Regions from separate parts of the Brevibacterium sp. Mu109 genome, predicted to be linked through region 2. Evidence: riboswitches for the same ligand, from Rfam matches in the RefSeq annotation. Region 2 holds a riboswitch; the other holds the start of a gene.

Region 1 (4,371 bases), on a different contig from region 2:
CGAGCAGCGGGAACGTCAGCTCGACCCGGACGCCGAGTCACGGCCGACAGCTGCTGAGTCGCCGAAGCGTGGCGGGGTCGAGCGTCCCTGATTCCAGCCGTATCGGGCGATGTGCGGGGCGGTTGACGTGACAGTTTCGATCCGTGTGATGACCGCCGGTGACGGCTACCGGTACCTGCTGAACTCTGTGGTCGCCGGTGACGGTGACCGCGACGCGGCATCCGTCCTGACACGGTATTACCTCGAATCGGGCACACCGCCTGGCACATGGATCGGCTCCGGCATCGCGGGACTCTCTGATGACATTCTTCCCGGTGGTGCGGTGTCTGAAGAGCAGCTACGACGCCTCATGGGTTACGGCCAGAACCCAACCACGGAGGAGCAACTGGGCCGCCCTTACCGCAAATTCGCGACCGCAAGCGACCGTGTGCAGCGGCGCCTCACACGCTTACCCGAGAACCTCACTCCGGCCGCACTCTCCACACAGACGGCGCTCATCGAAGCAGAGGAAGCAAGCAAACCAACCGGTGCCCCAGTTGCAGGGTTCGACCTGACTTTCTCCGTTCCGAAGTCAGTGTCGACGCTGTGGGCGGTGGCCGATGGTGGAACGCAGACCCTGATCGCGCAAGCGCACCACGCCGCAATTCAAGACTGGGGTTACCCGCAAGCTGTAGACACGTGAGCCACATCACGCTGCATGCGTGAGTGACGTTTCCTGCTCGCCCTCGACAGTCTCAACCGCCGCGACCATGCCCTGCTCGAACTCCACCGGCGGCACCATCCCCAACCTCGAATGCAACCTGCGCCGGTTATAGACGACCTCGATCCACCGCGCTACAGCCTGCCTGGCTTCCGCTCGCGTCGACCACGACCGCCGGTCATAGAACTCAGTCTTCAACGTCGACCAGAACGACTCGGACATCGCGTTATCCCAGCAGACGCCGGTCCGCCCCACCGACTGCTGCACTCCCAATTCGAGGGCCGCAGCATGAAGCTGTGACGACGTGAACTGGGCACCTCGATCTGCATGGAACACGACTTCCACGGCGCTGGTCTCACGCAGCGTATGAGCCATCCGCAGCGCCCGCTCCACCAGGTCCGTCCGCTGGTGGGCATCCATCGCCCAGCCCAGCACCCGCCGCGAACACGCATCCCTGACCGCGCACAAGTACAGCCACCCCTCACCCGTCCTCAGATAGGTGATGTCAGAAATCCACACCGCGTCCAGCCGGCCCTGATCCCACACCCTGCCGACCCGATCCGGAATATGATGGACCGCCACTCCCGGGATCGTCGTCACCGGCCTGAACCGACGCGGACTGATCCCTTCCAGCCCCTGCCTACGCATCGACCGGGCCACCGTCTTCCGATCCACCGGAATGCCTTCACGCCGCAGCTGCGCCGCCACCCGCGGAGCGCCGTAGACCCCTTCGGAGTCCTCGTGCGCAAGCTTCACCTGCGCGTCCATGACCGTCCGCGCGGTCTTCCGCGGACCCGGAGCCAGGAGGCGGCGTGTCCACGCGTAGAAGCCGGCACGAGAGACGTGCAGGAGCCTGGCCATCCGCGCGATCGTGTAGTTCGCCTTCTGCGCGTCGATCAACTCGAACCGTTCTGCTTCCGAGGCTTCGACGCGAAGAAGGCTGCCGCTTTTCCCAAGAACGCGTTGTCCTCCCGCAGCTCGAACACTTCCCGCCGCAGCCGCGTCAACTCCGACCGCTCGTCTTCTTCCAACGGACCCGTGGATTTCCCGTCCCCGTGGAGACGTTCCTTCTCCTGCCGCACCCAGTTGCCCAGCGTCTGGGGACCGACGTTGATCTCGTGAGCCACGGCCGCGATCGAGCGGCCTGTATCGATGACCAGATGCGCGGCTTCGCGCTTGTAGTCCTCGGTGTACGACCGGCGCTGCTTTCTGCTTGACGACATGCCAGACATCCTTCCAGCGGAACCCGTGATCCCGCTATCTCGGGTGTCTACAACTCGAGGCTAACCCCAGAAGGAGACGCAGCCGATATCGATGCCCTGCAGACGGCTGGGCTGGATACCGCTTCTGCAGTCGTCGTTACATCGCACGACGACGACTTCAACGTCTACCTCACGCTCTACTGCAGACGGCTGCGCCCTGACTTACAGATCGTTTCTCGTGCCACATCCGAGCGCAATGTGGCCACCCTCTATCGTGCCGGTGCAGACAGCGTGCTGTCCTATGCAACGATCGGCGCTACCGCGATGTGGAACGATCTTGGACGCGCTCACCGCGTTGTTATCGCAGAGGGGAACGAACTGTTCTCAGCACCGAGACCGCGATCGCTGTCTCAGGTCGTTCTTCGGGACGAAAAGGTGCATAACGCGACAGGTTGCCATATTGTCGCAGCTCTCGATTCGCAGGGAACTTTGCTGGTCGATCCTGAGCAGCTTGAGAGCGGCGATTTGAAGAGCCTGGTGCTTCTCGGGGATCGGCATGCAGAACGATCATTCCGCGACAAATACGCGAAAGATGCCTGAGCTGCCTCTGAAGGGGCCGGGATGAGGCCGTGACCCCAACCCAGCTGAGCCCCTGGGAACCATGCACCGGACACGTTCACGGCAGGACAAGACCCCACCAGAGCCAGCGACTTGATCTTCCGAAGAGGGCCAACCTATGAACGTAGCGGGAGGCGGTAAGTACGCTGCTACGACGAGGCTCACGTCCCGTCCGCTGATTGGCCTCAGGTGACTGCTACGGTGAAAGGACAAGGCACGGGGTGCCGCCGAATGGCGGCTGAGATGAACACCCGTCGAACCTGTTCCAGTTAGCACTGGCGAAGGGATCGTCTTCAACTCTGCAGCACCCACAGGTGTCGTAGGAAACAATCCCTCCGTCCTCGCACGGAAGGCACCTCATGCAGAACAGAGCGGCAACCCAGACCTCTTCCTCCACAGGATCCGGGCTCCTGTCCGGACAGCGGGTGTTGGTGACTGGTGGGGCGCGGGGACTGGGTCAGGAGCTGAGCCGTGTATTCGTCCGCGAAGGTGCCCAGGTCGTCGTCAATTACCACCAAAGTACAGACGCCGCGCATCGCCTGGTCGACGAACTCAATGCCGAACGCAGTGATGCGGCCAAAGCCGTGCAGGCGGACGTCACGGACCCTGCGCAAGTGGATGTCCTCTTCACCACTGCGGAGAACGCTCTGGACGCGCCGGTGACCGTCGTGGTGAACAACGCACTGGCCTCATTCGCGTTCGACGGTGATGCTCGTCCGAAAGCCCATGAGATCGGCTGGGATCGGTTCGCACAGCAGTTCGACGGCAGCGTCAAGGCGGCTCTCTACACCGTGCAGCACGCGCTGCCGGGATTCGCCCGGGCGGGCTTCGGACGCATCATCAACATCGGAACCAACCTCTTCCAGCATCCAGTGGTCCCATACCACGACTACACCGCGTCCAAGGCCGCGCTGCTCTCCCTCACCCGCACACTCGCCCACGACCTCGGACCCGATGGCATCACCGTCAACATGCTGTCTGGTGGATTGCTCCGAACCACGGATGCTTCTGCGGCTACCCCGGACGTAGTCTTCGACGCGATCGCTCAGGGCACACCGTTGCGTCGCGTCACCACCCCCGCAGAATTCGCGGACGCGGCGCTGTTCTTTGCAAGCCCTTGGTCGCGCTCCGTCACTGGCCAGAACTTGATCGTGGACGGCGGACTGGTGATGGACTGACTCCCGTAGAGAGCACGGAGACGACGAGGAGGTAATCCGCACGCTGGTAGCGGACGCTGTGATGTAAACCCTTAGTCGTGACTTCGCGTTGCAGGCCATCCCAATCAGTGTAAGAGCGCCGTGCAACAGTTGAGGTGCCTCCAGCGCAGCCACCTGCTCGATCCGCGTAGGATTGCCGGTATGTCGGTAGCTGATTTGTCTGCCAGTGCTCAGAACTACCTGAAGGTCATCTGGAGCCTGCAAGAGTGGTCGGACGCTCCTGTGACTGCTTCGATGATCGCGCAGAAGACGGGGCTGAAGCTCTCCACCGTTTCCGGCGCGATGCCCAAGCTCGGGGAACAAGAGCTAGTGGAGTACGCGCGGTACGGCAGTATTGCTCTTACGGCTAAAGGTCAGGGATACGCAGTGGCCATGGTGCGTCGGCACCGACTCATCGAGACGTTCTTGGTAGAGGTTCTCGGGTATCGCTGGGACGAGGTCCATGACGAAGCTGAGGTGCTCGAACATGCGGTCTCAGACTTCATGGTTGGGCGTATCGACGAGCTCTTGGCGCACCCCGTTAGAGATCCGCACGGTGACCCGATCCCCTCGCCGTCGGGTGCGGTAGACCGGACCCCTTTTGTGGAGAGTCTTTCGGGGGCCAGCCCTGGCGTCCGGATGGTGGTGGAGCGGA
Region 2 (4,371 bases):
GCTGCGCCCAGGCCCGCAGCGATGCGGCTGATGGACATCCTGTCGATGACGAGGCATTTCAGCGCCCACAGCACCGCCGACCTTGACAGCTTCGCCCGCGGTGCGGCGATCCGGGTGAGGTCTTCCCGCCAGACGCGTGCGCAGGTCGGGCACCGGTAGCGGCGGACGCGCACGTGCAGGAGCGTGGGTCGCCAGCCGAGCGGGACATGGACAAGCCTGCGCACCGCGGTTCCGCGGGGGACGCCTTCCGTGCCGCATTCTCGGCACCAGGAGTCGGGATCGTCGGTGGTGGCGCGGCACTCCAAGACTGCTTGATCGACATCGATAGCTTGTCCTGTGATAGTCACGGCGTGGGTGTCGAGGAGGCAGAACGCGTCAAGATCGGGGGTCGTGAAGCTAGGCTTGCCCATGTCGAGGTCTTCCGGATGGAGAGTGTGAGAACTTCCATCTTCAGGGAGGCCTCGACGTCTACCCCGGCAGCGACACGGACGGATCCCCGGCACCAGGCTGTACACCCTCAATTACGAAGAGCCGCTTTCTGCTTCATCACTCCGGTGAGTGAATCGCATTGTGGGTTTTGTCCGGACAACCGACGACGGATTCGCTCAGTTGAGCGCGAGGAGGAGGCCTCGAACCATTCCACGTCGTGAGTGTCGCGTCCCGCTGAATGGAGGCACTGTCGCCGGAGCGAACTGCGACTGTGCGTGGCTGGAGTCGTGACTACCGAAGGGCTGCGCGGAGGCGGCGGGCGGCGGCTTCCGGGTCGTCGGCCTGGGTGATCGCCCGGACGACGACGATCCGCTGTGCGCCGGCGTCCAGGACTTGGCGCAGACGCTGCTCGTCGATCCCGCCGATCGCGAACCACGGCTTCGCGGGGTCCTCGTTGGTGACGCGGTCTGCATCGTTATTCTCCGCATGTGCGACGTCTTCGACGAAGCTCAGTCCGGTGGCCTTGCGGCCCGGCTTCGTGGGGGTCTCCCAGATCGGCCCGGTGCAGAAGTAGTCGACGTCCGGGTCGAGCCGTGCCGCCTGGGCCTGCTCGACCGTGTGCGTCGACCGGCCGATGGCGACCTCGTTGCCCAGCAGCTTGCGGGCCTGGGCGGGGGTGAGGTCCTGCTGGCCCACATGGAAGACATCGGCGCCGATGAGGGAGGCGACGTCCGCGCGGTCGTTGACCGCGAAGAGCTTCCCGTGCGCGCGAGCCGCACGAGCGAGGATCTCCAGTGCTGCGAGTTCATCGGCGGTGCCGATCGACTTGTCGCGCAGCTGGATGATGTCGACGCCGCCGGCGTACGCGGCGTGGAGGAAGCTCTCCAGATCTCCGGGGCCGGTGCGAGCATCCGTGCACAGGTAGAGGCGAGCGGTGGCGATGCGCGCGGCCCTAGCCTGCGCGTCCTCCCCAGCGGGGGCGTCTGTATGATGGCTCACGATCCACGAGTGTAGTCACGACGATGCACGCACTCGTGGGGATCGCGAACTCTGCGGGAGCCCTACGGGGCTGAGAGGGCCCCAGCGCCGACCGTCGAACCTGATGCGGGTCATGCCGCCGAAGGGAAGGATGAGAGCAGTGGAACCGTCGCACCCGGATGCGCCACGCAGCGATGTCGTCATCGTCGGCGCGGGGGTGATCGGCCTCGCCACAGCTTGGCGTCTGCGTGAGCGCGGACTGTCCGTCTCGATCGTCGACCCGGACCCGGGAGGAGCGGCCTCCCGTGCCGCGGCGGGGATGATCGCCCCGGCCAGTGAGGTCCAGTACCAGCAGCACGCCCTGTACCCGCTCATGCGCAAGGCCGCGTCCAACTACCCGGACTTCGTCGCCGGAGTCCAGGCGGCCTCGGGCCACGACGTGGGCTACCGCCGGACGGAGACCCTCGTGTGCGCCGGCACCCCAGCGGACCGGCAGGGCTTGGCCGAGCTCCGCGAGCACCAGAACGCGCACGGGATGGAGGTCGACGCGCTCACGGTCCGTGAGGCGCGCGCGCTGGAGCCGGCACTGTCTCCCCGGTTGGCGGGGGCTTTCCGTGCGGTGGGCGACCACCAGGTCGACCCGCGCAGGCTGGTGGCGGGTCTGATTGCGGCATTGTCCTCGCGGGAGCATCGCGCGCACGCCACGCTCGTCACGCAGGCGGCTGTCCGGCTGTGTGACGACGGCGGGGGAGTCGAGCTGGCGGACGGCTCCCGGATCGCCGCGAGGCACACGATCCTCGCGACCGGCCTGGGCAGCGACCTGTTCGCCGGCCTGCCCGCCTCCCCGGCGGCCGTGCTGCGACCGGTGCATGGCGACATCCTCCGCGCGCGGCTGCCGGACGGCGCCGCGCCGCTCCTCGAGCGCACGATCCGCGGCGTCGTGAACGGTGTGCCGGTCTATCTGGTGCCGCGGGCCGACGGCGAGATCGTCATCGGGGCGACCTCGCGCGAGGACGACCTGGCGGGCGCGAGTGCGGGCGGTGTGTACCGACTGCTCCGTGATGCCCAGACGCTCGTCCCTGCGGTCTGCGACCTGGAACTGGTCGAGGTCATGGCCCGTGCTCGGCCGGGCACCCCGGATGACGTGCCGCTGCTGGGACGACTGCGCGACGGCGATGGTGCCGAGGCACCCGGCCTCATCCTCGCGACCGGCGGCTTCCGGCACGGAGTGCTCCTCGCACCTCTGCTCGCGGATGCGGCCGCGGCGCTCGTCACCGGTGATTCTCGGGGGCCCGACCTCACAGGCGTCCTGCGAACCACCGACCCGTACCGCTTCCACCCGACAGATTGACCCTGGACACCGCTCAGGAAGGACCTTTCATGCCCACCCTCGCCGTCAACGGGGCCGCGCATCCGATCGAGGATGACGCCTCACTCCTGGACCTCGTCGCCCAGACGATCGATCGACCGCTCACTGCGGACGGCACACCGGCGGACGGCGGGCGCCTGGGTGTCGCCGTCGCCCTCGACTCCACCGTCGTCCCGCGCAGCCGCTGGCAGCACACGCGCCTGGTCGACGGCCAGACCGTCGAGATCATCACCGCGATGCAGGGAGGCTGAGAGCCGTGACGATGGCGACTCAGACGACGGCGGACATCCCCACGGACACCGGGGACTCGCTCACCATCGACGGTGTCGAACTCACCTCACGCCTCATCACCGGCACCGGCGGGATCACCTCTCTGAGCGTCCTCGAGGAGGCGCTGCTGGCCTCCGGCACAGAGCTCACCACCGTCGCGATGCGGCGCTACTCGAAGCAGGCCGGCGACTCGCTCTTCGCCCTGCTGGAGCGCAATGGCATCCGCATCCTGCCGAACACCGCCGGTTGCTACACCGCACGCGACGCGCTGCTCACCGCAGAGCTGGGTCGCGAAGCCCTGGAGACGGACTGGGTGAAGCTCGAGGTGATCGCCGACGAGGAGACGCTCCTGCCCGATGCCGTCGAACTCATCGATGCGACGGAACGCCTGGTGGCGGAGGGCTTCACAGTGTTCGCCTACACCTCCGACGACCCCGTGGTCGCGCAGCGGCTCGAGGACGTGGGAGCCACCGCGGTCATGCCGCTGGGCGCGCCGATCGGCACCGGCCTGGGCATCCTCAACCCGCACAACATCGAGCTCATCGCCTCCCGCGCGCAGGTGCCGATCATCCTCGACGCGGGGATCGGGACGGCCTCGGATGCGGCGCTCGCGATGGAACTGGGTTGCGATGCAGTCCTCCTCGCCAGCGCGGTGACCCGCGCGCAGAATCCGGTCCTCATGGGCCGGGCGATGAAGGCCGCGGTCCAGGCGGGACGGCTGGCCGCGCAGGCGGGGCGGATACCCGCTCGCAGGCATGCGCTGGCGTCATCGCCCGCGGACGGGCTCATCGATCCGATCGGCGCTGTGGGGTCGACGGGCGACGCGAACGCGGCCGTCGGCGGGATCCCGCGCGGTGACTGGCCGGAGGTGGGGCAGCCGTGAACGCCACCGTGCAGTCGAGTGCGCTGCCTCCGCTCGTCGAGCCGGGGCCGGAACTCACGGTCGAGGAGATCGAGCGCTACTCCCGCCACCTCACCCTCGAACAGGTGGGGGAGACCGGCCAGCGTAGGCTGAAGAACGCCCGCGTCCTTGTCATCGGAGCTGGCGGACTGGGAGCGCCCGTCCTTCATTACCTCGCTGCCGCCGGGGTGGGGACGATCGGGATCGTCGACGACGACCGCGTGAGCGTCTCCAACCTGCAGCGGCAGGTCCTCCACGGGGTCGAGGACGTGGGCGACCTGAAGACGGAATCGGCTGCTCGGGCGCTCGCCCGCCTCAACCCGCTCGTCGCGGTCCAGCAGCACCCGGTGCGGCTGAACGCCCAGAACGCCCGGGACATCGTCGCGGGCTACGACCTCGTCCTGGACGGGGCGGACAACTTCGG

What was found. A riboswitch is a leader RNA that binds a small molecule or an ion and turns the genes downstream of it on or off. The one in region 2 is predicted to bind thiamine pyrophosphate.
Region 1: another riboswitch for thiamine pyrophosphate. It lies ahead of BSP109_RS15530 (3-oxoacyl-ACP reductase); the one in region 2 lies ahead of thiO (glycine oxidase ThiO).

Annotation. Positions count from the first base shown of each region.
Region 1 covers NZ_FXZF01000045.1:4,937-9,307, forward strand. The annotation lists gene BSP109_RS15510 (hypothetical protein) at 1-91, shown strand, start outside; gene BSP109_RS15515 (relaxase domain-containing protein) at 128-682, shown strand; one part of gene BSP109_RS15520 (IS3 family transposase) at 689-1,656, opposite strand; one part of gene BSP109_RS15520 (IS3 family transposase) at 1,656-1,923, opposite strand; gene BSP109_RS15525 (NAD-binding protein) at 1,960-2,502, shown strand; TPP riboswitch at 2,728-2,825, shown strand; gene BSP109_RS15530 (3-oxoacyl-ACP reductase) at 2,880-3,698, shown strand; gene BSP109_RS15535 (metal-dependent transcriptional regulator) at 3,879-4,371, shown strand, end outside.
Region 2 covers NZ_FXZF01000023.1:44,972-49,342, reverse strand. The annotation lists partial or broken gene BSP109_RS13280 (ISL3 family transposase) at 1-410, opposite strand, end outside; gene thiE (thiamine phosphate synthase) at 721-1,428, opposite strand; TPP riboswitch at 1,472-1,572, shown strand; gene thiO (glycine oxidase ThiO) at 1,559-2,758, shown strand; gene thiS (sulfur carrier protein ThiS) at 2,788-3,027, shown strand; gene BSP109_RS13260 (thiazole synthase) at 3,039-3,929, shown strand; gene moeB (molybdopterin-synthase adenylyltransferase MoeB) at 3,926-4,371, shown strand, end outside.